3 regions of the Streptomyces sp. NPDC027663 genome follow, and region 2 is predicted to be linked to each of the others. Evidence: riboswitches for the same ligand, from Rfam matches in the RefSeq annotation. Region 2 holds a riboswitch; each other region holds the start of a gene.
What was found. Region 2 has a riboswitch for cyclic di-AMP ahead of ACZ4SF_RS11065 (M23 family metallopeptidase). Riboswitches for the same ligand answer to the same signal wherever they lie in the genome.
Positions count from the first base shown of each region.

Region 1: another riboswitch for cyclic di-AMP. It lies ahead of ACZ4SF_RS35680 (M23 family metallopeptidase); the one in region 2 lies ahead of ACZ4SF_RS11065 (M23 family metallopeptidase).
Region 3: another riboswitch for cyclic di-AMP. It lies ahead of ACZ4SF_RS08705 (transglycosylase SLT domain-containing protein); the one in region 2 lies ahead of ACZ4SF_RS11065 (M23 family metallopeptidase).

Region 1 covers NZ_JBVHSK010000023.1:21,926-31,696, reverse strand. Annotated here, with positions in the region: tRNA gene ACZ4SF_RS35730 (tRNA-Lys) at 1-48, shown strand, start outside; gene ACZ4SF_RS35725 (HdeD family acid-resistance protein) at 156-836, opposite strand; gene ACZ4SF_RS35720 (TetR/AcrR family transcriptional regulator) at 1,134-1,712, opposite strand; gene ACZ4SF_RS35715 (TetR/AcrR family transcriptional regulator C-terminal domain-containing protein) at 1,857-2,561, opposite strand; gene ACZ4SF_RS35710 (NADPH-dependent FMN reductase) at 2,705-3,334, shown strand; gene ACZ4SF_RS35705 (DHA2 family efflux MFS transporter permease subunit) at 3,346-4,857, shown strand; gene ACZ4SF_RS35700 (GTP cyclohydrolase II) at 4,887-5,567, opposite strand; gene ACZ4SF_RS35695 (MarR family winged helix-turn-helix transcriptional regulator) at 5,668-6,201, opposite strand; gene ACZ4SF_RS35690 (dihydrofolate reductase family protein) at 6,282-7,415, shown strand; tRNA gene ACZ4SF_RS35685 (tRNA-Met) at 7,559-7,632, opposite strand; cyclic di-AMP (ydaO/yuaA leader) riboswitch at 7,954-8,123, shown strand; gene ACZ4SF_RS35680 (M23 family metallopeptidase) at 8,133-9,182, shown strand; partial or broken gene ACZ4SF_RS35675 (aldo/keto reductase) at 9,276-9,771, shown strand, end outside.
Region 2 covers NZ_JBVHSK010000003.1:382,084-391,854, forward strand. Annotated here, with positions in the region: gene ACZ4SF_RS11045 (MBL fold metallo-hydrolase) at 184-1,350, opposite strand; gene ACZ4SF_RS11050 (glutamate dehydrogenase) at 1,589-2,767, shown strand; gene ACZ4SF_RS11055 (TetR/AcrR family transcriptional regulator) at 2,939-3,559, shown strand; gene ACZ4SF_RS11060 (SGNH/GDSL hydrolase family protein) at 3,757-4,542, opposite strand; gene ACZ4SF_RS11065 (M23 family metallopeptidase) at 4,756-5,661, opposite strand; cyclic di-AMP (ydaO/yuaA leader) riboswitch at 5,665-5,830, opposite strand; gene ACZ4SF_RS11070 (alpha-galactosidase) at 6,134-8,206, opposite strand; gene ACZ4SF_RS11075 (tyrosine-protein phosphatase) at 8,378-9,175, shown strand; gene ACZ4SF_RS11080 (DUF6126 family protein) at 9,200-9,322, opposite strand; gene ACZ4SF_RS11085 (helix-turn-helix domain-containing protein) at 9,319-9,771, opposite strand, start outside.
Region 3 covers NZ_JBVHSK010000002.1:829,122-838,892, reverse strand. Annotated here, with positions in the region: gene ACZ4SF_RS08715 (FAD-dependent oxidoreductase) at 1-36, shown strand, start outside; gene ACZ4SF_RS08710 (HAD family hydrolase) at 229-1,041, shown strand; gene ACZ4SF_RS08705 (transglycosylase SLT domain-containing protein) at 1,075-1,557, opposite strand; cyclic di-AMP (ydaO/yuaA leader) riboswitch at 1,562-1,739, opposite strand; gene ACZ4SF_RS08700 (polyprenyl synthetase family protein) at 2,327-3,337, shown strand; gene ACZ4SF_RS08695 (LolA family protein) at 3,584-4,795, shown strand; gene ACZ4SF_RS08690 (ABC transporter ATP-binding protein) at 4,828-5,946, shown strand; gene ACZ4SF_RS08685 (ABC transporter permease) at 5,933-6,817, shown strand; gene ACZ4SF_RS08680 (flavodoxin family protein) at 6,874-7,467, opposite strand; gene ACZ4SF_RS08675 (hypothetical protein) at 7,664-8,845, shown strand; gene ACZ4SF_RS08670 (VOC family protein) at 9,063-9,530, opposite strand; gene rarD (EamA family transporter RarD) at 9,581-9,771, opposite strand, start outside.

The DNA.
Region 1 (9,771 bases), on a different contig from region 2:
AGTGGACTTTTAATCCATTGGTTGTGGGTTCGAGTCCCACAGGGCCTACCGAGGCAGGGCGGGTTCACCCCCCGCTGACCTGCGTGGGAGCGCCTCGACCGGTTCCGACTGGTCGGGGCGCTCCGTCGTGTTCGGCAACAACGCCGTTCCCGCGGTCAGTGCTGCGGGTGCGGGTGGGCGTGGAACAGGGACCGCCGCTGCCTGGGGGTCGTGCCCCGGGTCAGACGGCCGGCTTCGACACGCAACTGGACGGCATGGAACACCTCGACGACACCCACGACGATGGCCATGATGCCGACCGTCAGGGTGAGCGTGCCGATCGAGCCGAACGGCAGGACGATCACCACGATGCCCGCGAGCAGAGTGAGGATCCCCAGGGTCAGCAGCCAGCCGCGGGCCGGCAGGTCGGGGGACGACGCCGCGGCCGCCGTCATCGTGACGCCCCGCAGCAGCCACCCGAAGCCGATCCACAGCGCGAGCAGCAGGATCGACTCCAGAGTGCCCCGGAAGCAGACGAGCCCGAGCAGCACACACAGTGCACCGGTGATGAAGTGCAGCGCGCGCAGATGCACGGGCACCTGCGTGCCGAAGGTCGCGGTCAGCTGGAAGACCCCGGTGACCAGCAGGTAGACGCCGAAGGCGATGCCGACGACGCGCAGTGTCTCGCCCGGCCAGGCCAGGACGACGACACCCAGAGCCATCGATGCCAGACCGATGGTGAACAGGGCCTGCCAGCCGAGGTTCGCCAGGGCTGTCAGGCCTTCGCCCGGTGGCGCGCCGGGTTGCCGGGTCTCGCTCGGCCGGCTCGTGCCGGGTGAATCGGAGGGGAAGGCCATGTCATCCACCTCGAATCCCATCGGGTTGAACGGTGAGGTGAGAACACACCCATCGTCACCCGTTCGGTCCCATCGCGCCTGAGGAGCGGGGACGCGCGCCGGAGGGGAGCGGGTGCGCGCGGCTGAGGAGGGCGGGTGCGCGCGCCGGGGGGGAGCGGGTGTGCGCGATTGAGGAGGGCGGGTGCGTGCGCCGGAGGGGAGCGGGTGCGCGCGGTTGAGAGAACGGGTGCGTATGCCTGAGAGAACGGGTCCGTGCGCCTGAGGGAGCCGGTGCGCGCTTCCGGTTTCCCGGGCGGTCTAGGAGTTCTGCACGATCCGCTCCACCGCCGCCGTCACCAGTGCGTCCCGTTCCTCCTCGGTGAGGACCTCGGGCAGCGTCAGCTGTTCGACGATCAGCCAGTTCAGGGTCAGGTAGAGGAGTTTGACGGCCATGGTGTCGCCGGGGAGGCCGCTGGCCTCGTGATAGGCGACGTTGGCGTCGAGGTCGGCGCGGACGCGTTCGGTGAGGACCGTGCGCAGTTCCGGACGGCGGGTGGCTTCCAGGCGCAGTTCCAGCAGGGCGAGATAGCCGGTGCGGAAAGAGGCGACGCGGCCCACGACTTCGCGCATGAGCCCGACATAGGAGGCCCGGTCACGGGGAGCCGTCCGCTGGCGTTCGAGGAGCGCCTCGTCGGGCTGCAGCCGTTCGTAGACACGGGCGCCGGCCTGGGTGAGCAGGTCGTCGCGGCTGGTGAAGTAGTTGGACGCGGTGCCCGTGGGTACGGCCGCCTCGGCGTCCACCGCCCGGAAGGTCAGCCCCCGAGCGCCCTCTCGCGCCAGTACCTCGATCGCCGCGTCGACGAGCGCGGCGCGCCGTTGGTCGTTCCTTCTCACCATGTCCGTCCCAGCCCTGGGTTTTGCCCTCGATACACCACTGCGGGCAGAGTACTGCACGTGGAGTTGTCTGCGAGGCGCCGCGTCGGCCGCGCAGGCGTCCGCCGGATCCGTGAACCGTTCCGGCGGGTCCTGTGGAGCCGTTCGCTAGGCCTCGTGAGGCGTCCGCTGAGTCCCGTACGCCCGAAGGAACGCGCTCACCCCGCCCCTGATCAGGCGCTCCGTCTCCGCCGTCGGCAGCGGCAGGACGCCGTAGTGGGTCGTCTGGATGATGCTGTGCGAGATCAGGGCCGTGAAGTGGCCCGCCGCCAGTGCCGCGTCGCCGTGGAGGTTCAACAGGCCGGCGTCCTCCAGGCGGGCCATCGCCTCGGTGACGGCCCGGGCTACCGGTTCCGGGCCCGCCTCGTGCCAGGCCGCCAGGACCTCCGGGGGCACGTGGTCGGCCTCCGCGTGGATGTGGCGGACCAGGGCGAAGTGGTTCGCGTAATCGGTCAGGAGTCCGCTGAAGCCACGTGCCAAGGCGACCAGCGCGCGCTCCAGGTCGTCGGGGTGCGGCGGGCGCTCCGGGTCGAGTGCGGCGCGCAGGCGGGCCAGCTGGGCGTCGCGGACCTCGCTCGACGTCCAGGTCACGACCGTCTGGAAGAGCTGGGCCTTGCCGCCGGGGAAGTGGTTGTAGAGCGTCCGCGTGGAGACGTCGGCCGCGGCGGCGAGCGCGTCGACCGAGGCGCGCGTGTACCCCTCGCGGCCGAAGACCGTGCAGGCCGCACTCGCGATCGCCATCTGCTTCTGCAGCTTGCGCGGTGACACCTCGTGCCGTGCACGCTCCAGCCGGGACTCGTTCGTCTCGCTCACGCCTGCCTCCTTCGTGACCAGTCGACTCTAACCGAACTACAACGGTCGTTGTAATTTTTACAACGACCGTTGTACCTTGCTGGTGAGGCGACCACCGGGTGTGGTCGCCCGCCATCGGATGCCCAGATCAGAGGGGGACAGCTGTGTCCGTTACCGAATCCACCGCCGGTGCCCGTACCGCCGAGGACCGTCCGCTCCGCGTCGCCGTCGTCGTCGGCAGCGTGCGAGAGGGGCGCCTGGGCCGGGCCGTCACCGACTGGTTCCTCGCCACCGCCGCCGCGGACCCGGGGTTCGAGTTCGACGTCGTCGACCTCGCCGGCGTGGACCTGCCGCTGGTGCTGCCCGGCTGGGGCGGTACGCCGAGTCGGGAGGCCGTCGCCGCGCTGCGGGACGTGTCGCCGCGGCTCGCCGCCGCCGACGCGTTCGTCGTCGTCACGCCCGAGTACAACCACAGCTTCCCGGCGTCCCTGAAGAACGTCATCGACTGGCACCACCGCGAGTGGCAGGCCAAGCCGGTCGGCTTCGTGTCGTACGGCGGTCTCGGCGGCGGGCTGCGCGCGGTCGAGCAGCTGCGGTTGGTCTTCGCCGAACTGCACGCGGTGACCGTGCGCGACTCGGTGAGCCTGCACGGGCCCTGGTCGGGCCTCGGCGAGGACGGCGTCCCGCGCGACGCGGACGTGTGCGCCGGCGCCGCCAAGGGCATGCTCGGCCAGCTCGGCTGGTGGGGCCGGGCGTTGCGGTCCGCACGCACCGAACGCCCTTACGCGGGCTGAGGAGCGCCACGATGACCACCCTCCAGCCCTCCGGCACCAGTCGTTCCGCTCCCGCGGCCGACGAGGGAGCCTCCGTTCCCGCGGCCGGCGAGGCAGCTCTCGTTCCCGCACCCGGCAACGGAAGCCCCGTTCCCGCGGCCGGCGAGGCAGCCCCCGCCTCCTCCGCCCTCTACCGCATCGTCACCGTCGTGGTCCTGGGCTCCGTCATGGCGGTGCTCGACATGACGATCGTCAACGTCGCGATGCGGCACCTCTCGGAGTCCTTCGGTGCCCCGCTGGAGACCATCCAGTGGACCGCGACCGCCTACACGCTCGCGCTCGCCGCCGTCATTCCGACCGCGGGCTGGGCGATGGGCCGGATCGGTGCCAGGCGGACGTACATGCTCGCGCTGGCCCTCTTCACGCTGGGCTCCCTGCTCGCCGCCTGCGCCTGGGACGCGGGCAGTCTGATCGCGTTCCGCGTGCTGCAGGGCCTGGGCGGCGGCCTGCTGCAGCCGGTGGGCATGACGATGGGCATGCGGGTCGCCGACCGGGCCCGGCTCGGCCGGGCTATGGCGCTGCTGGGGCTGCCCATCCTGGTCGGCCCGGTGGCCGGCCCGATGCTCGGCGGCTGGCTGGTGGACGCCGCCTCCTGGCACTGGATCTTCCTGATCAACCTGCCCGTCGGAGCGCTGGCCCTGCTGCTCGCCGTCCGGCTGCTGCCGGCCGACGCCCCGGACGCCCGCCGTGCGGACCCGCCCCGGCTGGACGTCCCCGGCCTGCTGATGCTCTCGCCCGGGCTGGCCCTGCTCCTGTACGGCCTTGCGCGCGGCGGCGAACGCGGCGACTTCACGGCGCCCGGCACCCTGCTGCCGACGCTCGCCGGTACCGTGCTCGCGGCGGCCTTCGTACGGCGCTCGCTCGCCGTCCGCGCACCGCTGCTGGACCTGCGGCTGCTGCGGAACCGCACGTTCGCCGCCGGCATCGGCACCCTCGCCCCCTTCACCTGCGGGTACTTCGGCTCGATGCTGCTCGGGCCGCTGTACTGGCAGCAGGAACGGGGACTGAGCGCGGCAACGGCTGGGCTGCTCGGGGCGCCGGTCGGGCTGGTGGTCGGTACGACGATGCAGATCGCGGCCCGGCGGATGGACCGGGTCGCACCGCGCCGGCTGATCGCGGCCGGGTGCGCGGTGGCCACCCTCGGCATGGGCCTGCTGGCGTGGCAGACGGGTACGGCCGGGGTGGCGCCCTGGCGGATCGTGGCCGCGGGCATGGTCATGGGCGTCGGCGCCGGGATGACGCTGATGCCGGCGATGACCACGGCGACCCGGGATCTGCCTCAGGAACGGCTGGCCGGGGCGAGCACCGCGCTGAGCATCAACGCCCAGCTGGGCGCGTCCGTCGGTACGGCCGTGCTGTCGGTGGTGCTGGGCGCGAGCGGCCCGGCCCCGGCCGGTTTCCGGCTCACCTACGCCGTGGCGGCGGCGTTCCTCGCCCTCGGCGTGCTGTCGGCACTCCGGCTCCCGGACCGGAGCCGGGGCTGAGACCCGGGGCCCGGGGGCGGCGGGACTCCCTAGCCGGCGTTCAGCTCCGTCAGCTCCGTCAGCTCCGTGAGGTCCGGCAACTCCGTCAGTTCGGCCAGCGGCAGGGTGTGCTGGGTCTGCAGGACCTTGGCGCGCAGGTAGCGGACGTTGTGGGCCGTGGTGAAGACACCGGTCGGCACCCGGTCCCGCACGGCGACTCCCAGTGAGCGCAACTGGTCTGCCTTGTCGGGGTTGTTGGACAGCAGGTCCAGCTCGGTGATGCCGAGCGCGTCGAGCATCTGCGCGGCGGCCGTGTAGTCGCGGGCGTCCTCGGGGAGGCCGAGGGCGGCGTTCGCCGCGTAGGTGTCGAGGCCCTGGTCCTGGAGGGCGTAGGCGTCGAGCTTGTTGTAGAGACCGATGCCGCGGCCCTCCTGGCGGAGGTAGAGCAGGACGCCGCCGCGGTCGGTGATGCGCTCGACGGCCTCGCGCAGCTGGGGGCCGCAGTCGCAGCGGGCCGAGCCGAAGACGTCACCGGTCAGGCACTCGGAGTGCAGCCGCACCAGCGGGACGGGGCCGGGCTCGCCGAGGACGACGGCGATGTGCTCCTGGCCGTCGGCGAGGCCGTGGAAGGTGACGATCTCCGCGTCGGCGCGGTAGCCGTCGGCGAAGCGCAGCGGTACCCGGACACGGGCGCGCGGGGTGGCGGCGGTGGCGGCGGGGATGTCGGGCATGCGGGTCTCCGGGTTCCGTTCCGTCGAGGCACCTGCTTCAGATTTGAAGCAGATGCTGGCTCGGGACCCTCCCCCATGCTTCAAACTTGAATCAATGTCTTCAGTCGGACGGCGTACCGGAGCACGGCGACGACCGCCGGCGCCACGGCACCTCTTCCGTCCCGGCCCGCGCCCCGTCGTCCTCACCCTGCAGCCCGCGCGCGATCCCCGTGCAGATCGCCTCCAGCTGCCCCACCTGCTCGGGGGTGAGCCGGTCGAAGAGCGTGCTGCGCACCGTCTCGACGTGCCCGGGTGCCGTACGCTCTAGTACGGCCATCCCCTCGTCCGTCAGCAGTGCGAGCGAGCTGCGCTTGTCCTGGCTGCAGTTCTCGCGGCGCACCAGTCCGTCCCGCTCCAGCCGGGTCACCACGTACGTCAGCCTGCTCCGCGTGATCTTCAGCGTCTCGGCGAGATCGGTCATGCGCAGCTGCCGGCCGGGCGCCTCGGACAGGTTGGCCAGCACCGAGTAGAACAGGTGCGGCATACCGCCGTCCTGCTGGAGCTGCCGGTCGATCGCGTCCTCCAGGAGGCGGGACGCGGCGATGTAGGCGCGCCAGGCGCGCTGCTCCTCGGGGGTGAGCCAGCGAGTCGTCATGTCGCCAGTGTAAGTTTGCTTCAAACTTGAACCAAGCGGTCTGCCTGTCGACCGTCCGCCCTCCGGAAGAGAGTGCGCCGATGCCCCTGCCGTACGTGCTGCTGTCCGCCGCCGTCTCCCTCGACGGCTACCTGGACGACACCGGCCCCGAACGGCTCCTGCTGTCCAGCCCGGCCGACTTCGACCGGGTCGACGAGGTGCGGGCCTCCGTGGACGCCATTCTCGTCGGCGCCGGCACCATCCGCGCCGACAACCCGCGCCTGCTGGTCAACTCCGCCGAGCGCCGCGCGGCCCGCACCAGGGCGGGCAGGCCCGAATATCCGCTCAAGGTCACCGTCACCACCTCCGGCGACCTCGACCCTGCGGCCAACTTCTGGCACACCGGCGGCGACAAGCTCGTCTATACGACCGACAAGGGTGCCGGACGGGCCTCGCGCCTGCTCGGGAGCACCGCCGACGTCGTCCCGCTCGGCCCCGATCTGGACTGGCGTGACCTGCTGGAGCACCTGCACGACGTGCGCGGGGTCGGGCGTCTGATGGTGGAGGGCGGCGGACGGGTCCACACCCAGCTGCTCCGGCAGGGCCTCGCCGACGAACTCCAGCTGGTCCTCGCCCCGCTGTTCGTCGGCGACCCCGCGGCCCCGCGCCTCTTCGGGCCGGGTGGCTACCAGGGCGGACGCCTGCGGCTGCTCGACACCCGCCGGATCGAGGACGTCGTGCTCATGCGCTACGAGCCCACGGCCCCCGGCGCCGGCCCGGCGCCCACCGCCGCCGACCGCCACTGGCTGCGCACCGCATGCGAGCTGGCCGCGCTGTGCCCGCCTTCCGAGACGGCGTTCAGCGTCGGCGCGGTCGTGGTCGCCGCCGACGGTACGGAGCTGGCCCGCGGCCACTCCCGCGAAGGTGCCGACCCGGTGGTCCATGCGGAGGAGGCGGCCCTCGCGAAGGCCGACCCGGCCGATCCGCGGCTGCCCGGCGCCACGGTCTACAGCAGCCTGGAGCCCTGCGCCCGCCGCGCCTCACGCCCCGCTCCCTGCGCCGAGCGGATCCTCGCGGCGGGTGTGCGCCGCGTCGTCACCGCCTGGCGGGAGCCGGACACGTTCGTGGCGGTTGCCGACGGGACGGGGGTGCTGCGGGCCGGGGGTGCGCAGGTCGTCGTGCTGCCGGAGCTGGAGGAACTCGCCAAGGCGCCGAACGCCCATCTTCTGCGGTGACGGGCGGCCTGCCCGTGGCGAGCGCTCCCCCAAGGTGAGCGGCTTCCCGGCACGAGCGGCTTCCCGAGACGAGCGGCCCTTCCAAGGGGGCCGGAAACACTCAGGGCCCGGAATCCGATGGATTCCGGGCCCTGAGTTTTCAGTAGCGGGGACAGGATTTGAACCTGCGACCTCTGGGTTATGAGCCCAGCGAGCTACCGAGCTGCTCCACCCCGCGTCGTTGTGGTTACAGCATACGCCATACGCAGGACCGCCTGCACACCGGTTTCCGTGGGGACCGGCCGGACGAGCCGCGTGTTGTCACGGAAGGTGAGCGGATGGAAGCCCTCCGCATGACACCTGAGTCACCATCAAACAGCGAGTGACTACTGAACATTCCCCAAGTACGGCCAACTCGCCCGGTTTGGTCGCCTACTTGCCGATAGTTCCGCAGGCAAAAACGTTAATGATCAAGTCGAACGGCTTGGAAAGTGACCGGCAGGTCTATTAACGTTCGATAACGCAGCGCGGTCGTCCCAGCCGTCACAAGAGGCGGCTCCGTGCGCACGCGCCGAATCCCGCAAGGGAACCGGGGAACCACCATTCTGGGGTGAATCACGCGAATGCCGCGGTCGTGAACTCACGGAGTCCACGACCGGTATACGCGCGTAGGAGACCTTCCTGCTCCGAACCCGTCAGCTAACCCGGTAGGCGGAGGAAGGAAAGGAGTACGCCCGCGTGGCGTCCAACCGGCCTGCCCCCGAAGCCCCGTTCATACCGGCACAGCGCGAGTCCGAGACCTTCGGCTACGGCGCCTACCGTGCGGAGGAGGGCCCCTGGGAGGAATGGAATCCCACCGAGGAGTCCATCACCCCCGTCCGTGGCCGGCACCGCGTCGCCAAGCAGCGCGGCGGGTTCGCACGCAGCTCCACCGTCCTCGGCGTCGGCGTGATCGCCGCGGTCGGCGCGGGCGGCATGGCCAGCGCCAACACCGGCAAACCGCCGGTCTCCATCTCCCTTCCCGACCTGCCTTCCGTCGGCTCCCTCTTCGACGACGACGCCGACAAGGCTCCCGAGGCCACCACCGCGCTCAGCGGCGTCGGCGTGACCTCCGCCGAGGCCGAGCAGGGCGGTGACGCCGGCGAGACACTGCGCAACCGGATCATGGCCCAGGCCGAGCAGCAGCAGGGCCAGGCCGAGAGCAGGGCCCACGCCGTCGCGCTCGCCGCCGCCGAGAAGCAGACCGCCGACGCGGCCGCCAAGGCGGAGAAGGAGGCCGCCGCCAAGGCCGCCGCCGCCAAGGAGAAGGCCGAGGCCGACGCCGAGCAGAAGGCGGCCGAAGCCAAGCAGGCGGCCGAGGAGAAGCGCCTGGCCGAGCTGGCCAAGCAGTACGCGCTCCCGACCTCCTCGTACACGATCACCTCGACGTTCGGCCAGGCCGGCTCGATGTGGTCCTCCGGCTACCACACCGGTCTCGACTTCGCCGCCCCCACCGGCACCCTCATCAAGGCCGTCCACAGCGGCAAGATCACCGAGGCGGGCTGGGCCGGCTCCTACGGCTACCGCACGATCCTCACCCTGGACGACGGCACCGAGCTGTGGTTCTGCCACCAGTCCTCGATCAGCGTCTCCGTCGGCCAGAAGGTCGCCACCGGCGATGTCATCGGCCGCGTCGGCGCCACCGGCAACGTCACCGGCCCGCACCTGCACCTGGAGGTCCACCCCGGCGGCCAGGCCACCGGCATCGACCCGATGGCATGGCTGCGGGGCAAGGGCCTCAACCCCTGACACGTCCTTCCCGGGAGCCGGTGACGGCCCTTCGCGGGAACTCGGACGCCGGCGGCGGAATGCGATCATCCACCGCCGGCGTTGACGTAGAGCATGACTTCTCTGCACAAACTCGGTTCCACCGACCTCGAGGTCTTCCCCCTCTCCCTCGGCGGCAACGTCTTCGGCTGGACCGCCGACGAGCAGACCTCGTTCGCCGTCCTCGACGCCTACACGGCCGCCGGCGGCAACTTCGTCGACACCGCCGACAGCTACAGCGCCTGGATCGAGGGCAACCAGGGCGGTGAGTCCGAGACGATCATCGGCAAGTGGGTCAAGGCGCGCGGCAACCGCTCCGACGTCGTCATCGCCACCAAGGTCAGCCAGCACCCCCGGTTCCAGGGCCTGTCAGCGGCCAACATCAAGGCTGCCGCCGACGCGTCCCTGCGCCGCCTGGACACCGACTACATCGACCTCTATTACACGCACTTCGACAAGCCCGAGGTGCCGGTCGAGGAGATCATCGGCGCGCTGGACGAGCTGGTGAAGGCCGGAAAGGTCCGGCACATCGCCGCCTCCAACATCACCGCCGAGCGCCTGAAGGCCTCCC
Region 2 (9,771 bases):
CAGGCGCGCTCGCGCCTTTCGTCATCCGCCCGTTTTCCGGCAGTTGTCTGCTCGCGGCCTCGCGTCGGACCGCCCGCCCCGGACGCCCGGGTCATCCTCGCCGCGAGCACGCAGAGTAATGCCCTTGGCCTGACCCCTGGCCGGACCTGTGCTTTCCCCGCCCAGATACGACCCGGCCGAGCGTCAGCCGCGCTTGGGCGGCTCGGCGATGAACGCGCCGACCGAGCGCCAGGTCCGCCGGGTGGCCCCGGAGGCGCTCCGCCACCACGCCTCCGCGGGCAGCTTGCCGGCCGGTTCGAAGGGCTCGCCGGGACGGGGCAGGGCCACCGCCTGGCCGGCCTCCTCGGCGGCCTCCTTGGTCCACTCCCCCGGCTCGGCCCAGGGGTGCGGGGCGAGGTTGAAGGTGCCCCAGTGGATCGGCAGCAGCACGCCGTGCGGCGCTCCGCCCTGCAGGTCGAGGTGGGCGCGCAGGCCCTCCTCCGGGGTCATGTGGATGTCGGGCCAGAACTCGCTGTACGCCCCGATCTGGATCATCGTGGCGTCGAACGGGCCGTACGCGGCGCCGATGTCCTCGAAGCCGTCGAAGTAGCCGGTGTCACCGCTGTGGTAGAGCCGGTGTTCCTCACCGGCGACGACCCAGGACGCCCACAGGGTGTGCTGGGTGTTGCGCAGGCCGCGGCCGCAGAAGTGGCGGGCCGGGGTGGCGGTGAGGGTGAGCCCGCCGACGCGGGTGGACTCGTGCCAGTCCAGTTCGCGCAGCCGGTCCGGGGAGACGCCCCAGTGCTCGAGGTGGGCGCCGACGCCGAGCGGCACGGCGAACAGGGTGTCCGTGCCGGCCAGGGCCTTGATCGTGGGCAGGTCCAGGTGGTCGTAGTGGTCGTGCGAGATGACGACGATGTCGACCGGACCGAGGGCGGCCAGCGGCAGCGGCACCGGGTGCAGCCGCTTGGGTCCGGCGAACGGGAACGGGGAGCAGCGCTCGCCCCAGACGGGGTCGAACAGGACCCGGTGGCCGTCGATCTCCGCGAGCACGCTGGAGTGGCCCATCCAGGTCAGCCGGAGCCCGGTGGCGGGCGGCTCGGCCAGGTCGGCGTAGGTCGTGGGATGGACCGGGACGGTGCCCTGGGGGGCGCGCAGCGGCCGGGTGTCCTTGTCCAGGAACACCTTCGCGAGATCCAGCGTGGAACCGGAGGGCCGGGTGCGGGCGGGACCGCCGGGGTTCTGGAAGACGCCGTCCTTGAAGTGCGGCGAACGGCGGATGCGTGCCAGGCGCTCACCGCCCGGGTCCGCGCCGAAGGCCGCGGGCCGCAGCGCACGGATCCCGGAGTTCGGGGAACGCAGTCCGGACACGGTACCTCCCGGGTGGAGTGGGTGAGGCCCTCCATTATGGTCGGCCCCTCCGACCGTCCCGGCACGGCGGGTACGGCGCGGCACCACGAAGGGTCCGACCGGCGCGTTGACAGGCCCGCGACCGACTCCGGATACTGACTCACTGTTCAGTAGCCGCCGGTTCGGCACGCGTCGTCGTCGCACTCTCCCGAGAGCAGCGCGCTGCTCCACCCCTGATCGCCGTCCCCGAGGAGAGCCCATGACCACCCCCCTGATGTCGCTCGTGTGGACCGACCACGTCACCGGCCGCCGGGGATTCCTGGTTGTGGACCGCCTGGTGCGGGGCGTGGCCAGCGGCGGTCTGCGGATGCGGCCCGGCTGCACGCCGGAGGAGGTGGCGGGCCTCGCCCGCGGGATGACGATGAAAGAGGCCCTGCACTACAACCCCGGGAGCCGGTACGTCCCGCTCGGCGGCGCGAAGGGCGGCATCGACTGCGACCCGCGGGACCCGCAGGCGTACGGGCTCCTCGTGCGCTATCTGCGGGCGATGCGGCCGTACATCGAGAGCTTCTGGGCCACCGGCGAGGACCTGGGCCTCACCCAGGACCTGGTGGACCGGGCGGCGGCCGAGGCGGGCCTGGTCTCCTCCGTCCAGGCGGTGTATCCGCTGCTCGACGACGAGGCAGCGGCCCGCAAGCGGCTCGCGGACGCCTTCGCGGTGGAGGTGGACGGCATCGGCCTGGACGAACTGGCCGGCGGCTGCGGGGTCGCCGAGTCGGTGCTCGCGGCCCTGGACCGGGCGGCGGTGCCGCACCCGGGCACCCGGATCGCGGTGCAGGGTCTGGGCACGATGGGCGGAGCCACCGCGCGCTTCCTCGCGCGCGCGGGCCTGACGGTGGTGGCCGTCGCCGACGTCAAGGGCACCATCGCCAACCCGGCCGGGCTCGACGTCGAGGCGCTGCTGGCCGCGCGGGACGGCTACGGCACCGTCGACCGCGGGGTGCTGCGCCCCAGCGACCGCGAACTGCCCGGCGACGCCTGGCTGTCCGTGGACGCGGAGGTGCTGGTGCCGGCGGCCGTGTCGTACGCCGTCGACACCACGAACCAGGAGCGGATCGGTGCCCGCTGGATCGTCGAGGCCGCCAACATGCCTGTCATGCCCGAGGCGGAGGCGCTGCTGGCCGCGCGCGGGGTGACCGTACTGCCGGACGTGGTGGTCAACTCCGGGACGAACGCCTGGTGGTGGTGGACCCTGTTCGGCGACATCGGTGCCGACGCCGACGAGGCGTTCGCCCGCATCCGGCGTTCGATGCGCGCCCTGGTCGGCCTGATGCTCGACCGCGCGGCGGCCGACGGCACGACCCCGCGCGCGGCCGCGCACGCTCTGGTGACCGACCGGCTGCCGGTGATCGCGGAGCGGTTCGGGTGGTACCGGTGACAGGGGCCGTCCCGGTCGTACGGCTGTCCCGGCCGAGCGGCACCCTCGCCCGACCGGACCGCCCGGACGTCCACGGTGCGGGGCACTGTTCCCCGCTCTCGCGCGTCCGCGGCCGAACCGGGGCGGACCGACGACTTAGGCGGCACCGGCGGCAGCGACTAGGGTGACCGCGTGGCGAGAGTGCGGTTGAGCGTGGCGGAGCGGCGGGAGGAGCTGCTGCGGGCTGCCATCGAGCAGATCGAGGTGCGGGGCGTTGCGGCGGTGAGGATCGCCGACGTGGCCGCGGCCCTCGGTGTGAGCAACGCGCTGGTGCTGTACCACTTCTCCACGAAGGAGAAGCTGGTCGCCGCAGCGTTCACCTTCGCGGCCAAGGACGATCTCGCGCATCTGCGCAAGCTGCTGGACCGGCGGACGTCGGCGCTGCGCCGGCTGCGGTCCGCGGTGCGCTGGTACGCGCCGACCGGACAGGCCAAGGGGTGGCGGCTGTGGATCGAGGGCTGGGCGGTGGCCCTGCGCGAGCCCGCCCTGCGCGAAGTCACCCGGGATCTGGACAAGCAGTGGAAGGCGGCGATCACGGAGGTCATCGCCGAGGGCGTGGCGGCCGGCGAGTTCGTCTGCCCGGACCCGGCCGGTGCGGCGCTGCGGCTGACCGCGCTGCTGGACGGGCTGGCCGTGCAGCTGACGTCGTACCCGGGCGGAGTGCCGCGGTCCCGGGCCCAGGAGTGGGTGGACGACGCCCTGGCCCGGGAACTGGGCCTGGACCGGCATGGGTTGACCGAACGGGAGCGGTGAGCGAACCGCCGGGGCGTCCGCGCACCGCGCCCCCCGGCCCGCTGCCGGTCCCGCCCCCCTTTCCGGGCCGCGACCGCGTGTCCCCCCACCCGCACCCACGGCCGGACCCCACGGGACGCGGGGGCACCGCGCCCCACCGTGCACGCCACCGTGCCCCGGCCCGCGCCTACGGCGGTCCGGGGCACGGCCGGGAAGCGTCAGGCGACCGACGCGATCCGCATCTTGATGTCGTCCGGCGACAGATGGCCCTTCGCGGTCACATGGTCCCCCGAGGACTCGCCGCGCAGCCGCCGCCCGATCCACGGGACGAGGTACTCACGCGCCCACTGGACGTCGTCGCGGCGGACCTCCAGGGTGCCCCGGGGAGGCAGCGGGGGCCACGCCTGCTCGGGGTCGGCCGGGACGTCGAGGGCGAGGACCTGCCCGGCCCGGAGCGCCACGCGCGTGTGCCCCTCGGGCGAGAGGTGCAGCCGGTCGCTGTCCCAGGCCCGGCGGTCCTGCACGGACTTCAGGGACCACAGGTCGAGCACGGGGCAGCCGTACCGGTCGGCGATGGCGCGGACGTGCCCGTTGTAGGTCGCGATCTTGCCCCGCAGGTGCTTGAGCAGGGGGACGCCCCGGGTGTCGAAACCGGTCGTCACCATCACCGTGCCGGCAGCCTCGGTCAGCCTGGCCACGGCACGCTCGAACCGCTCGGCCACCTCGTCCGGGTCGGTGCCCGGGCGGATGATGTCGTTGCCGCCGGCACAGAAGGAGACCAGGTCCGGGGCCAGTTCGGCGGCCTTGGGGACCTGGTCGGCCACGATCTGGTCCAGCAGCTTTCCGCGTACGGCGAGGTTGGTGTACTGGAAGTCGCCCTCGGGACGCCGGTCGGCGAGCAGCACCGCGAAACGGTCGGCCCACCCTACGAACGCCCCGTCGGGACCGTGGTCGCCGACGCCCTCGGTGAAGCTGTCCCCCACCGCCACGTACGACCCGATCACTGATCTGTTGTCATTCTTCGAATCGTCTGCCACGTCGGACCATGATTCACCTTCGGATGTGACCTACGCGACCGTAGGCCGGGGTTGACGAACGGTGAGATGAGACACTCTTAAATAATTTGCCAATCAGGGAATACCGAAGGCCGGACCCGGGGGTCGGGGGTCCGGCCTTCGCTGGCGTGTCAGGCAGGTGGTGTTCGCGCGGGGCGCCGCTCAGCCGACGGGGACGCCGTGCTGGCGAAGGTAGCCGACCGGGTCGATGTCGGAGCCGTAGTCGGGCGTGGTGCGGATCTCGAAGTGCAGGTGCGGGCCGGTCACGTTGCCGGTGGCGCCGGAGAGGCCGACCTGCTGGCCCGCGGTCACCCTCTGGCCGGCCGAGACGGAGAGCTGCGACAGGTGGCCGTACTGGGCGTAGTAGCCGTCGTCGAGCTTGATGACGACCTGGTTGCCGTACGCGCCGCCCCAGCCGGCGGAGACGACGGTGCCCGCGGCGACGGCCTTGAGGGAGGTGCCCGTCGGGACGACGAAGTCGACACCGGTGTGGTAGCCGCTGGACCACATGCTGCCGGCCGTGTGGTAGGCGGTGCCGATGGTGGCACCGGCGACCGGGAGGGTGTAGCCGGTGGCCTTCGCCTGCGGGGCGGCGGAGGCGGGCGGCTGGGCGGGCTGGGAGGCGGCGGACCGGGCGGGCTTCGCAGCGGCCGAGGTGTGCTGCGGGGCGGCGGACTCGGTGCGGGGCTGCGCGGCCTTCTTGCCGACGCTGAGCTTCAGGCCCGGGCGGATCAGCGAGGGGTCGGCGCCGACGGTCTGGCGGTTGTCGTCGTACAGCCGGTGCCAGCCACCGGCGACGTGCTGCTCGTCGGCGATCTTCGAGAGGCAGTCACCGCTCCGCACGGTGTAGGTGCGCACGCTCGAATCCGGCTGTGCGGGGGCCTTCTTCACCGTGTTCGGAACGGACTGCACGGCCTTTCCGGAAACGGGCTGCGCGGGGGTCGCGGCGTGCGCTCCGGCGGCCCCGAAGAGCGGGAGGGCCAGTGCGGCGCCGCCGGTTCCGGCGACGGCGACGGAGCGGGAAAAACGCTGGGTCTTGGGGCGTCGGTGCTTACCCTTGGCGGGCATGGCGCAATTCCTCTCCGGCGCCTGCGAGGTCAGCTGTCGGGTTCGGACTGGAGCTGCCCGGCCGCGCGCTGCACGGCTTCACCCCTAGCCTGTCGCGGAGACCGGGACAGGCAGTCGTACCTGATGGGTCCCCCGCTCCTGCCGTACACGGGTCAAGTGTGTGGGGACTCCGGGCGGCGGCAGGATTCGGCATTCCGTCCGGATTGGTGGCGAACGTAAGCGAGCCGAACACACGGAAACAAGCAGCCGGTTCCGCTTGTTCGGGTTTCGGGTGATCGGATACGGGAATTCATGGTCACCCTCCGTGAATTCCCGCCTCCTTCAGCCTTCGATTTCCCTTTTCGGCGCCGCTATTGCATGGACATGACGCGCCACTCACGGTCACGGATATGACCCTCCTCACGCCACGTGCCACCATGACCCCTTATTCCACAGCGAGTTGTGATGAAGACCGCTAATTCGGACAGAAAGCTCAGATGCGGCGCAGACGGAGAACCGTCGCATCCAGGTCGCCCGTGAGTCCGGTGCACAGCCCGTGGTGCAGCAGCACCGCCCCTCTGTGAATTTCGCCTGTTTCGCGGCATTCGTACGATGCCGTCGCATCGAGTCCGCGCAGCCGCACCGCCGGCACCGGTTCGCCGTAGCTCTGCGCCTGCAGCCACGCCAGGACCACGGTCTCCTCGCCGAGTACGTACTGGACGGCGCTCAGGCCACCCGTCGGAGGGCGCAGCCGGTACAAGTCGCCGCGCTGCACGACGGGGCGGATCTCCTTGTACAGCTCCACCCAGTGCCGGGCCTCCGCCAGTTCCGCGTCGGTCCACTCGGTGAGGTCGCCGCCGACGCCGAGGACGCCCGCCATGGCACTGACGAACCGGAAGCGCAGCGAGCTGACCCGCCCGTTGAGCTGGGTGTTCGGACTGTCGGTGACCCAGGCGGACATCACGCGCGCGGGGTGGATCTGGGTGAAGCCGTGCTGGATGGCCAGCCGGTCGAGCGGGTCGGTGTTGTCGGAGGTCCACACCTCGTCGGTACGGCTCAGCACTCCCAGGTCGATCCGGCCGCCACCGCCCGAGCAGGACTCGAAGGCGACCCCCGGATGGGCCGCGCGCAACCGGTCCAGCAGGCCGTACAGGGCGTGCACGTGGTCCACCCACAGGCGCTGCGGATACGGGTCCCCCGGCCAGCCGGCGTCGGTGAAGCAGCGGTTGAAATCCCACTTCACGTAGTCGATGGGGGCGCTGGACAGCAGGGCGTCCAGCCGGTCCCAGAGATATTCCCGGACGTCCTCGCGGGCGAGGTTGAGGACGAGTTGATTGCGCAGTTCTGTCCGCTTGCGTCCCGTTTGGTACTGCACCCAGTCGGGATGGGACCGGTAGAGATCGCTGTCCGGGTTGACCATCTCCGGCTCGACCCAGATGCCGAACTGCATGCCGAGGCCGTGCACCTGGTCGGCGAGGGGCCCCAGGCCGTGCGGGAAGCGGTCCGGGTTGGGCGTCCAGTCGCCGAGGCCGGCCCGGTCGCTGGTACGGGCGCCGAACCAGCCGTCGTCCACCACGAACAGCTCGACGCCGATCTCCGCGGCGCGCCGGGCGAGGACGGCCTGCTGCTCCTCGGAGATGCCGAAGTTCGTCGCCTCCCAGGAGTTGAACAGCACCGGACGGTCCCGCTCCGCGTCCGGGATGACACAGGTGCGCTGGTAGGCGTGCCAGGTGCGGCTCGCGCCGCCGAAACCGCCGTCGCTCCACAGGCCCCCGAATACCGGGGTGGTGTACGACTCCCCCGGCTCCAGGCGCAGCAGGCCCGAGTCGTCGTAGCCGGCGCCGCCGGTGATCTGCACGCGCGCGTCCGGGAGCTGGGCGACCGCGATGCGCCAGGAGCCGGACCAGCCGAGCGCGCAGCCGTAGACCTCGCCGCGTTCCTCGGTGGCGTCGGTGTCGAGGGCGACCCAGGGCAGGTGCTGGTGGCCGGTGTGGCCGCGGCGGCTGCCGATGACCTTCTCTCCGTAGGTGAGGGGAGCGGTGGTGAGCCGGGACTCGGCGGCCCAGCGGCCGTGCAGCTGGGACAGCCGCCAGCCCTCACGGTCGGGCAGGGTCCAGGTGGCCGCGTCGGCGCGCAGCAGTTCCACGCGCGCGTGACCGCCGTTCTCGACGGTCACCCAGCGCTCGACGACATCGCCGCGCATCCGGTAGTGCAGGGTGATCCCCACGCCGTCGTCGTCGAAACGAAGGCGCAGGTCCGCGCCCTCGGTGTCGTGCGACACGAAGCGCCACTGCGTCCCGCGCCGCTCCTCGGTGCGCACGGAGAGGGCGGGGCGGACGAAGCGGGGACCGCCCTCGACGGGGTACTCCTCGCGGCCGTCGAGCGGGGACTCGAAGGGCCAGTAGCCGGGCAGCGGGCTCACCGCGAGGGCCTCGGCGTCGGCGAGGGCGATGCGCGGACCCCAGTGCAGGTGCAGCAGTTCGTCCGCGTCGGTGAGATGCAGGGCATAACTGCTGCTCGGGCCCGACAGGAGCCAGGTACGACCGTCTTCGGCGATGTCCACCATCGAGACCTCACAGGTGTCAACAGATCCGCTCAAGTGCCAACATCATCAAGGGCCACGGACCTGCCTGACAATGCCTGTGGACAACTCATTGCCTGAGGAAATCGATGCCGTATGGTCGACGGAGCGCCCGTCGACGAGCCGCGCCGGCGGGGCCGACCGGGAGGAGTACCCGTGACGCAGCAGGTCCCGTCGACCGAGCCGGAACTGGCCGGAGTGCGTAATTTCCGTGACGTGGGCGGGCTGCCGACCGTGGACGGCCGGCGGGTGCGCTACGGCGTCCTGTTCCGCAGCGGGCACCTGGCACACGCGACCGAGAAGGACGCGGCATTCCTGGCCTCCCTGGACCTGCACACGATCTTCGACTTCCGCAACACCGCCGACCAGAAGCTGGAGGGCCCCGACGTCGAGCTGCCCGGCGTGCGGAACGTGAACCTTCCGCTGAGCGACCCGGCCGACGGCGCCGAGTTCTGGAAGATGGTCCGCGACGGCGACCTGGACCAGTTGCGGGAGATTCTCGACGACGGCAAGGCGGCGGGCCGGATGATCGCCTCCTACCGCAAGATCGTCAAGGAGCGCACCGCCGAGCACTCCCAGGTGCTGCATGCGCTCGCCGGGGACAGCGTGCCCGCGCTGATGCACTGTGCCGCGGGCAAGGACCGCGCGGGCATCTCGATCGCCGTCACCCTCCTCGCCCTGGGCGTGGAGCGGGACGCCATCGTCACGGACTACCTGGAGTCCAACGCCAGACACCGCCGCTACAAGGTCCACCGCAGCGGCAGTGCGGACACGGCGTACACCCCCGAGGTGATGGAACTGCTCAGCCCGCTCTTCGACGCCCGCGCCGAGTACCTCGCGGCGGCCTTCGACAGCATCGAGGAGACCTGGGGCGGCATCGACACCTACCTGGAGCAGGGCCTGCGCCTCTCCCCCGGGAACCGGGACCGGCTGCGGGAGCGCCTGCTGGACTGAGCTGCGACCGGCGGCCCGGTCGGGTCAGCCCTTGGCACCCACCGCGAACAGCAGGTACAGGAACGCGGCCAGGACATGCCCGAGGGCGATGTAGATGATCAGTCGGATCCACAGGGCACGGGGGAACTTTTCTTCGAAGTTGCTCATGACAGCTCTCCGGTCAGCGGCCCCAGGCACAGTGCGGCCGTGGGACTCTGCAGCAGGGTGTGGACGAACAGCAGCTCCACGCCGTCGTGGTCCTCGGCGGCGAGGCGGTGCGGGGTGAGCGAGTCGAAGTGCGCACTGTCGCCGGGCGCGAGCAGGTGCACGGTGTCGCCGAGGCGCAGGCGCAGGCGTCCCTTGAGGACGTAGAGCCACTCCTCCCCGGGATGGACGCGGACGATGTCGCCCTGCGAGCCGTACGGAACGCGGACCCGCAGGGCCTGCATGCCGCGGCCGGGGGCGCCGGCCTGGACGTAGGTCCAGCCGCCCGCCCGGGTCGGTTCCATGTCGGCGGCCCGCACGATCGCGTCCCGGTCGGCGACCGTCTCGCCGAGCAGCTCGGAGACGGTCGTACCGTAGATACGGGCGAGTGCGAGCAGCATCGGCAGCGAAGG
Region 3 (9,771 bases), on a different contig from region 2:
CGCCTGGCGAAGCACCTGGCGTCGGCCCACGGCTGAGACCCGGACGGGGCTGTCCTGCACTCCTGTAGAGGAGCCCGCGAGTACCACCTGGGACTGATCGTCCAAGGCCCGGCTCCGGCCGGTCGTCCGGAACTGACCAGCCGGAACAGGACAGTTGGGGCCGGTCAGCACGTAAGTGCGTGCAACGACGGGTGAGTCGGCGGGGCGCGGTGTCCGTATTCTCTGATCATGGCACCCACCCCCGCACATGCCCTGATCGCCACCGACCTGGACGGGACGCTGCTGCGCGGCGACGACACGGTCTCGGACCGCTCGCTCGCCGCGCTCGCGCGGGTGGTGCGGGCCGGTGCCCGGCATCTGGTGGTCACCGGCCGCCCGGCCCCGCGGGTGCGGCCGCTGCTCGCGGACCTCGGCTGCACGGGGCTCGCGGTGTGCGGGCAGGGTGCGCAGGTCTACGACGCCCGGACCAACCGTCTGCTGTGGTCGGTGCGGCTGGACCGGGAGCTGGCCGAGACCGCGCTCGGCAAGATCGAGGCGGAGGTGGGGCAGGTCTACGCGGCGGTCGACCAGGACGGCGTGGACGGCCTGACGCTCATCGAGCCGGGCTACCGGATGCCCCATCCGACGCTTCCCGCGCTGCGGGTCGGCCGACGGGACGACCTGTGGTGCGAGCCCATCAGCAAGGTGCTGTTGCGGCACCCCGGCCTGTCGGACGACGAGTTGGCGGCCGTGGCGCGGTCGGTGGTGGGCTCGCTGGCGACGGTCACCATGTCGGGGCCGGGGACCGTGGAACTCCAGCCGAGCGGGGTGACCAAGGCCACGGGCCTGGCGCTGGCCGCCGAGCGGCTGGGCATCCATCCCGAACGGGCCCTCGCCTTCGGCGACATGCCCAACGACATCCCGATGTTCGACTGGGCCGGACACGGCGTCGCCATGGCCAACGGGCACGTCGAACTCAAGGCGGTCGCCGACGAGGTCACCTTGTCGAACGAGGACGACGGCGTCGCCGTCGTCCTCGAAAGACTGTTCCCGACCGACTGACCGGGATATCAGTAACGCCCGCTGCGGGTCCGGTCAGTAGGCGCCGAACACGTTGTCGATCGAGCCGTACCGGTCGGCCGCGTAGTTGCAGGCGGCGGTGATGTTCGCGACCGGGTCGTAGATGTCGAACGACGTACCGGCCACGTGGTAGGCGTTGAACGTCGGGTCGATGACCTGGAGCAGACCCTTGGAGGGGATGCCCTTGGCCGCGTTGGAGTCCCAGAGGTTGATGGCCGCGGGGTTGCCCGAGGACTCCCGGATGATGTTGCGGTAGATGCCGTTGTAGGTGCCCGGGATGCCCTTCTCGGCCATGATCGCGAGCGACTCGCGGATCCAGCCGTCGAGGTTGTTCGGGTAGCCGGCGAGGGTGGTGGAGGCCGTCGTGGTGTCGGCCGCCGAGGCGCTGGTCGCGCCGATGACCGGCAGGGCGAGTACGGCGGCGCCGGTGCCGATGGCGGCGAAGGCGCGCAGGAGGCGGCTGTTCCGGGTACGGCAGGGCTGAGCGGCAGCGGGCATGGGGGGTTCCTCTCCGGCGCCTGCGAGGTGAGCTGTCGGGTTCGGGCGGGGAGGTGCCCGGCCGTGCCGGGGGAAGGCACGACTTAACCCCTGGCCGTTCCGATCGGCGTGTGCCGTTCGGGTTGGCGGCTTACCTGGTTCCCCCGCTCCTGCCGTACGAATGAGTTCGTCGATGGGTTACGCGGGCGGCGGCAGGATTCGGCGTCCGCCCGACGGCCCGGAACGTATGCGAGAGCACATGTCGGGAACAAGTACTGGATTCGTACAACGTGCCATTTGACCTTGATCTACGCCGTTTGGGCTGCTTGATCCTTTGCGGTTGCCAATCCTCAACTCGCCAGCAGGAGAAGGGCTCGACGGGGTCCGGGCGGACAGGGTGGGCCGGAGGGGCGCGTGACCCAATTCACGAAATAGCAAATTACTTCAAATCAGACATGAGGGATTCGGGGGATTCAGGCCTGAAGTCGGGCTCGTGGTGGAACCTCGGATGAGGTACGCCTCGTTGTCGTACCGAGAGATGGCCGAAAGGAGGCGTTAGGAGAGGCTTCCAGGTCACGACATGGCGCAAGAATTACGGTTAAGTCAATAAATGTCCGTTCTTACCATCTGATCGCAACTATGCCCGGCCGTGCGTCGATACCGCCCAGGCTGGACCGGTGGGCGCTATCGGTGATCGAAAGAGGACCGGATACGCTGACTTGAGTGAGGGCAGCGACCTATCGACAAACCGTGTAATCGCCAGCAGACACCAGCAGACAGGAGACCCCTCGTGACCGTCGTCGGGCCGTTCGGGCTGAGCGTGCGGGACCAGGCTCTGGAAGCCGATGTCCAGGCCGGATTGACGGCTGTCGAGGAAGGCTTGCTCGAGGCCACCAAGAGCGAGGTCCCGTTCATCACGGAGGCCGCGCAGCACCTCGTACGGGCCGGCGGGAAGAGGTTCCGGCCGCTGCTCGTGATGCTCGCGGCCCAGTTCGGCGACCCCTACGCCCCGGGCGTCGTGCCGTCGGCCGTGGTCGTGGAGCTGACACATCTGGCCACGCTGTACCACGACGACGTCATGGACGAAGCCGCCGTACGGCGCGGGGTGGAGAGCGCCAACACGCGCTGGGGCAACTCCGTCGCGGTCCTCACCGGCGATTTCCTCTTCGCCCGCGCCTCCCAGATCCTCGCCGACCTCGGCCCCGAGGCGGTCCGGGTGCAGGCCCTCGCGTTCGAACGGCTGGTGACCGGCCAGATCCTGGAGACCGCGGGTCCCACGGACGGCCGTGACCCGGTCGAGCACTACCTGGACGTGCTCGGCGGCAAGACGGGCTCCCTGGTGGCGGTGTCCTGCCGGTTCGGCGCGATGATGTCCGGCGCCGACGAGACGGTGGTCGACGTGCTCACCCAGTACGGGGAGCGGCTCGGGGTCGCCTTCCAGCTCGCCGACGACGTCCTGGACATCGCCTCCGACTCCCACGAGTCCGGCAAGACCCCGGGCACCGACCTGCGCGAGGGCATCCCCACCCTCCCCGTGCTCCGGCTGCGCGAGCAGGCCGCCCGCCTCGGACTGCCCGCGGACGTCGCACTGTGCGAGCTGCTGGACTCCGACCTCAGCGACGACACCCGGCACGCCGAGGCACTGGCCGCGCTGCGCGCGCACCCCGCCCTGGAGCAGGCCCGTCGGGACACCGTGCGGTACGCGGAGGAGGCGCGGGCCGCGCTGGCCCCGCTGCGGGAGTGCGATGCCAAGGCGGCGCTCATGGAGCTGTGCGACGCGGTGGTGCACCGGGCCGGCTGACCAGGCCGGTCACCCGTACGGGCGGCGCTCTCCGGCACGACCCCTACGGGTCGGGGGAGACGCCGCCTTCGTGTGTCATACCGCAGGCGTACATGCAGTTGGCTCCGAGGTCTGACGCTTCTTCACGGCTGATTTGGTGAGATGGAAACCACGGAAATCACCACTCCTCACCGATTCGGGTGAGAATGGCGGCTCAGGTGTACCAGCGTGAGGACAGCCGCCGCCGACGACGGAGGTAAGGCACACATGGCACCGTACGAATCCGACGACGCAGTGGGCGCCGCGCGAGAGGACGCCGCGCGGGACGCTGCCCCGCGCTCCGGCCGGCGCGCGGCCGCCCGGTACGCCGTACCGGTCGCGGTGGTGGGGGTGGCGGCGGCCACGATCGGGCTGGTCCCGGCGCTCGCCGACTCCGGTGACCCCGACCTGCCGAAGATCAGCGCACAGCAGCTCATCGAGAAGATCGCCAAGTCGGACGTGCAGCAGCTGTCCGGCACCGTGAAGATCAGCACCGACCTCGGCCTGCCGGACCTCGGCGGCCTGGAGAACAGCCTGGCGTCCGGGGCGGCCCAGGGCGACGACGGCTCCTCCGCGGACCCGACGTCCAAGCTTACCGAGCTGGTCTCCGGCACCCACACCCTGCGCGTCGCCACCGACGGCCCGGACCGGCAGAAACTGTCGCTCCTGGAGAGCGGCGCGGAGTACAGCCTGATCCACAACGGCAAGGACGTCTGGGGCTACGACAGCAAGAGCAACGAGGTCTACCACGGAACCGCGGCCGCCTCCGGCAAGGACCACCAGGCCGAGCCGCCGGCCACGCCCGAGGACTTCGCCGACGAGGCCCTGAAGTCGGTGGACGACACCACGTCCGTCACCGTCGACGGCACCGCCCAGGTCGCCGGGCGCGACGCCTACAAGCTGCTGATCAAGCCCAGGCAGTCCGGCACCACGGTCGGTGCGATCAGCATCGCCGTGGACGCGAAGACCGGCATGCCGCTGAAGTTCACGCTGACCCCGAAGAGCGGCGGCGCCGCCGTGCTCGACGCCGGCTTCACCCAGGTGTCCTTCGCCAGGCCTGCCGGCTCCACGTTCGACTTCACCCCGCCCAAGGGCGCGAAGGTCACCGAGGAGAAGGACGAGGCGAAGGCCCGCGAGCACGGCCCGAAGTCCGGCAAGGACTTCGCCCAGGGCCTGGAGGGGCTGAACGTCCTCGGCGAGGGCTGGACGTCCATAGCCACCTTCGACACCGGAGCCGAGGGCGGCCTGCCCACCGGCTCCCAGGGCGGTGACCTCGGCGGCTTCCTCGGCTCGCTCGGCGACCAGGTCTCCGGGAAGTTCGGCAAGGGCATGGTCTTCTCCACCCGCCTGGTCAACGCCCTGATCACCGACGACGGCAAGGTCTACGCCGGCGCGGTGACCAAGGACGCCCTCGTGAAGGCGGCCGACGCGGGGAAGTAACCCATCCGGGCACGAGGAATCGAGGGGAACCGATGGACGAACCGTCCGCCGCGGATCGTGAGCAGGGGGAGGCGCCGAAGCGTGCGCCCACGGCCGCGGCGGAACGGGAGTCCGAGTCCGTGGCGGAGCGGGATTCGGCGGGCCTGGCAGGGCGGGAGGCCGCGGGCGTGCCGAGGCGGGAGTCCGCGGGCGCGCCGGAGCCCGACCCGGCCGCGGCGCAGGCGAGCGTCATCGCCACGCGCGGTCTCACCAAGCGCTACCGCGGCGGACAGCTCGCCGTGGACGGTCTCGACCTGACCGTCCCGGCGGGCAGCGTCTTCGGCTTCCTCGGCCCCAACGGCTCCGGCAAGACCACCACCATCCGCATGCTGATGGGCCTGATCGAGCCGACCGCGGGCACGGTCCGGGTGCTGGGCCGCCCCATGCCCCGTGCGGCCCGTACGGTCCTTCCCCAGGTCGGCGCGCTCATCGAGGGACCCGCCCTGTACGGCTTCCTCACCGACCGGGACAACCTGCTGCGCTACGACGCCGCCGACCCGACCGCCGACCCGCGCACCCGGCACGCCCGCGTCGCGGCGGCACTGGACCGGGTCGGCCTCGCAGCCGCCGCCGGCAAGAAGGCGAGGGCGTACTCGCTCGGCATGAAACAGCGCCTGGGCCTGGCCGCCGCGCTGCTCCGGCCACGCCGGCTGCTCGTCCTGGACGAGCCCACCAACGGCCTCGACCCCCAGGGCATGCGGGAGATCCGCTCCCTGATCAGGGAGCTGGCCGCCGACGGCACGACGGTCTTCCTCTCCTCCCACCTCCTCGACGAGATCGAGCAGGTCTGCACCCATGCGGCGGTCATGGCGCAGGGCCGGCTCGTCACCCAGGGCGCGGTGAGCGACCTGGCGGCCGGCGTGCGCGGCCGGCTGGTGGTGACCACCCCGGACGCGGCGGAGGCGGCCCGGGTGCTGAAGGAACAGGGCGTCGGGGACGTGACCGCCGACGGCGACCGGGTGAGCGGCGAGCCGCCCGCGCGGGACCTCGCCGAGGTGACCGAGGCCCTGGTCACCGCGGGTGTCCGCGTCCGGGGCCTCACCGTGGAACGGGCCTCGCTGGAGGACGCGTTCGTGGCGCTGACCGGGGAGGGCTTCGATGTCGCGGGCTGACGTGGCCCGGACGGGCACCGTGCGCCGGCCGAGTCCCCTGTGGCCATTCGGGTTGCTGCGCAGCGAGCTGGTCACGACCGTCCGCCGCTGGCGCACCCTCGCCCTGCTCGGCGTGCTGGCCGCGGTGCCGGTGCTGGTCGGGATCGCGGTGAAGATCGAGACGCGGGGCGGCGGACCGGTGGGCGGCGGGAACGGCGAGGGCCCGGCATTCATCGCGCAGATCACCAACAACGGGCTGTTCCTGGTGTTCACGGCGCTGGCCGCGACCCTGCCGTTCTTCCTGCCGATGGCGGTCGGCGTCGTCGCGGGCGACGCCATCGCCGGGGAGGCGGGCGCCGGCACCCTGCGCTATCTGCTGGTCGCCCCGGCCGGCCGCACCCGGCTGCTGCTCACCAAGTACGCGACCGTGATGGCCTTCTGCCTGCTCGCCACCCTGGTCGTCGCCGTCTCCGCGCTGGCCGTCGGCGCGCTGCTCTTCCCGACGGGCGAGCTGACGACGATCTCCGGCACCCGGATCAGCTTCGCCGAGGGGCTCGGCCGGGCCCTGCTGATCGCGCTGGTCGTCGCGGCCTCACTCGTGGGCGTGGCGGCGCTCGGCCTGTTCGTGTCGACCCTCACCAACAGCGGCATCGCGGCGATGGCGACCACGGTCGGCCTGCTGATCACCGTGCAGATCGTCGACCAGATACCCCAGCTGCACGCGCTGCAGCCGTATCTGTTCCCGCACTACTGGCTGTCCTTCGCCGACCTGATGCGTGACCCCGTCTACTGGGACGACCTGGTGCGGAATCTGGGCCTCCAGGCGCTGTACGCGGCCGTGTTCGGCTCGGCGGCCTGGGCCGGGTTCACAGCGAAGGACATCAGCACGTAGGGCCTGCGGGGGGCCGGGGCCTTTCTTCCGGATCCCGCCGGAGCCCAAGGAAGGCCCTAGGCGGCAGGAGTCTGGTAGGGGAAGCGGGCGAGGGGTGCGTCCTGGGCGAAGAACGTCTTCGCGCGCGTCAGCGCCGCGGTGTCCTCGAGTACGTCACCGGGCGCGCTGCCGTTGCCCAGCAGCACCCCGCCGAAGCGCATCCCCAGGTAGGCGGCGGAGTTGTTGAGCGTGCCGGCGTAGGGGTCGGCGACCGACGGCTCGGCGTCCGCCAGTGCGGCGATGCCCCAGAGCGTGCGGCCGGCCATCGTCGCCTTGAAGTCGACGCCGGGGGTGCGCAGCCAGGCCGACCAGTGGTCCAGGTAGCGCTTGGTGTGGCTGGACACCGAGTACCAGTACAGCGGCGAGGCGATCACCAGGTCCGTCGCCGCGAGCGTGGCGTCCAGCAGCCGGCCGACGGGGGTGTCCGGCGACGGCCGCACATGGTCGCTGTCGTGCCGCAGGTCCGCGAAGTCGGGCAGGGGATGGTCGGCGAGGTGGATCCAGCGCTGTTCGACGTCGCCGGGCAGCTGCTCGGCGGCCCTGCGGGCCAGTAGTTCGGTGTTGCCCTCGGCGCGGGCGCTGCCCAGGACGAAGAGGAAGCGGCGGCTCATGGATCCCCCAGGTGCGGTTCTTGTCGTACTACGAATAAAGGCGTGTGCATTTTATGCATACGCAATCAACTTTGGCCAGGGTGCGGCTGGTGCGAGGCTGTGACGTCGCGGTGACGCGGAAACCGCAGGGAACCGACAGACTGGTGTGCAGGACGCGTACGACCGGATCGCGACGCCGGGGGAGTGAGGGACACCGATGGCTCGACTGAGCTTCGAGAAGAGGCGCGTGCAGCAGCCCGTGGCGCATCCGGCGGTGGTGCAGGTCCGGGTGTTCGGCACGGGTGGCGCGTCGGTGGGCGGGACGCGTGTCGTCGCGGCACCGGGTGAGGAGATCCAGCAGGCCGTACTGAATCACCTCCAGCGCTTGGCCATCAGCATCGGCGTCCCCGTACGCGCCACGATCCACGACGACCGCTCGGGATGCGTGGTTCCCCTGGAGATCTCGGCGGACGGCTCCAGCCGGGTGACGGGCGAGCCGGTCCGGGTGACCACTCCGCAGCCGCAGCCGAACGTGCAGTCCGTGGCCGTGGCGTCGGGGATCGTGCAGGCTCCGACCGGGCAGTTCGGGCCGGCGCCGGTGATGGACGCCCCGGTGACGGACCTGCCTGCGGCGAACGGGCCCTTGGCGGGCACCCCCGCGGCGGACGCACGCGCTGTGGACACGCCCGTCCCGAACAGGCCCGTGAGGGACGCACCCGCGGCGGACGCGCCTGTTCCGGTCGAGCCCGTAAGGGGCATGCCCCACGGGCAGCTCGCGGACCCCGAGCCGCCCGTGTCCGAGGCGCCCGTCGCCCCGGCTCCCGTCGGCACCCTGCCCTCGGAGCCGTCCGCTTCCACCCACACCCCGGCCCGCGGGTTCGACGCGGTCGCCGAGGAGGTGCTCGGGGACGGGCCGTTGACCGAGACCGCCGAGGGGGCGGAGCTGCTCACCGAGCCGATGACCCGTATCAACGAGGCCGTGCGGGCGGGCCGTATCGACGCGGCGACGGAGCTGGCCGACCGTACGCTCACCGAGGCGTCCACCGTGCTCGGACCGCACCACGCCGAGGTGCTCCATCTGCGCGAACTGTCCGCCTACATCGCCTACTTGGCAGGTGACCCGGTGCGCGCCTTCCACCTGTCCCTGGACCTCGCCCGGCAGCGCCGCCAGGCGCAGGACGGGGAGGCCGCCTACGGCAACGTGCAGAGCGCGGCGACCGCCTGGCGCGCGGTACGCGACCCCGAGGAGGGGCTGCGGCTGGGCCAGGACCTGATCGACCTGTGGACGGACCTCACCGCCGAGCCCGGCCCCGCCGCCGACGACCCGCGCCCCCTGGAGTCGGCCCGCGCCCGCATGCTCCGCCTGACCGACCGCGCGGCCCGCGCCGGCCGGCCATGACCCGCAGACGCCGCCGCCTGCCTGCTGCCTGCAGAATGCGCCTGCTGCACTCAGAACCCGCCTAGTGCGTGCGGCACAGGCCCATTACGGGTAGAACGCGACTCCGGTACGCAGGGCTCGTCCAGCGCGCGCAGGACCTGCCCAGCGCACTTAGGACCTGCCCAGCGCACTTAGGACCTGCCCAGCGCAGGCAGAACCTGGTGCACGCGGAACCCGCCTAGTGCACGCAGAACTCATTGCCCTCCGGGTCCGTCATCAGCACCCACTGGCCGGAGGGCTCCTTCATCTCCCGCACCACCTGCGCGCCCAGCGCCTGAAGCCGGGCCACCTCGTCCGCGCGCCGGTCCGGGCCGGGATGGAGGTCGAGATGGAGCCGGTTCTTGACGGTCTTCGGTTCCGGTACGCGCTGGAACAGCAGCCGTCGTCCGAGGCCGGTGCCGCTCTCGGGGTCGTACGGGTCGTCGGGATGCCGTACGGCGATCAGGTCGCGGAAGGCGGGCCGCCCGTGGTACTCGACGGTGGCCTCCCCGGGCAGCGCGCCGAGGGACAGCAGCCGTTCGACGAGGGCGCTGTTGTCCTCGGGCGTGTAGTGCAGCGCGGCGGCCCAGAAGTCGGCCTGGCCGTGCGGGTCGGCCGCGTCGATGACGAGCTTCCAGTGCAGCGGGGTGGGCGCCTGTGTGGTCATGGCCCACTTATAACCGGAAGCCTCGGGCGGAGGAGGGTGTTCCGTGGCGGTCAGGCGTCCGCCGGAGCCGAGGCGGGGGCCTCGGCGCGGGTGTCGGCCGGGGCCTCGGTGCGGGCCGCCGGCAGGGTGAGTCGCCGCGGCCGCCGAGCGAAGCGCAGGGCGTCGCCGGTGAGCAGGAGCAGGGCCAGCCAGACCAGCGCGAACCCGGCCCACCGCTCGGGCGGCATGGCCTCGTGGAAGT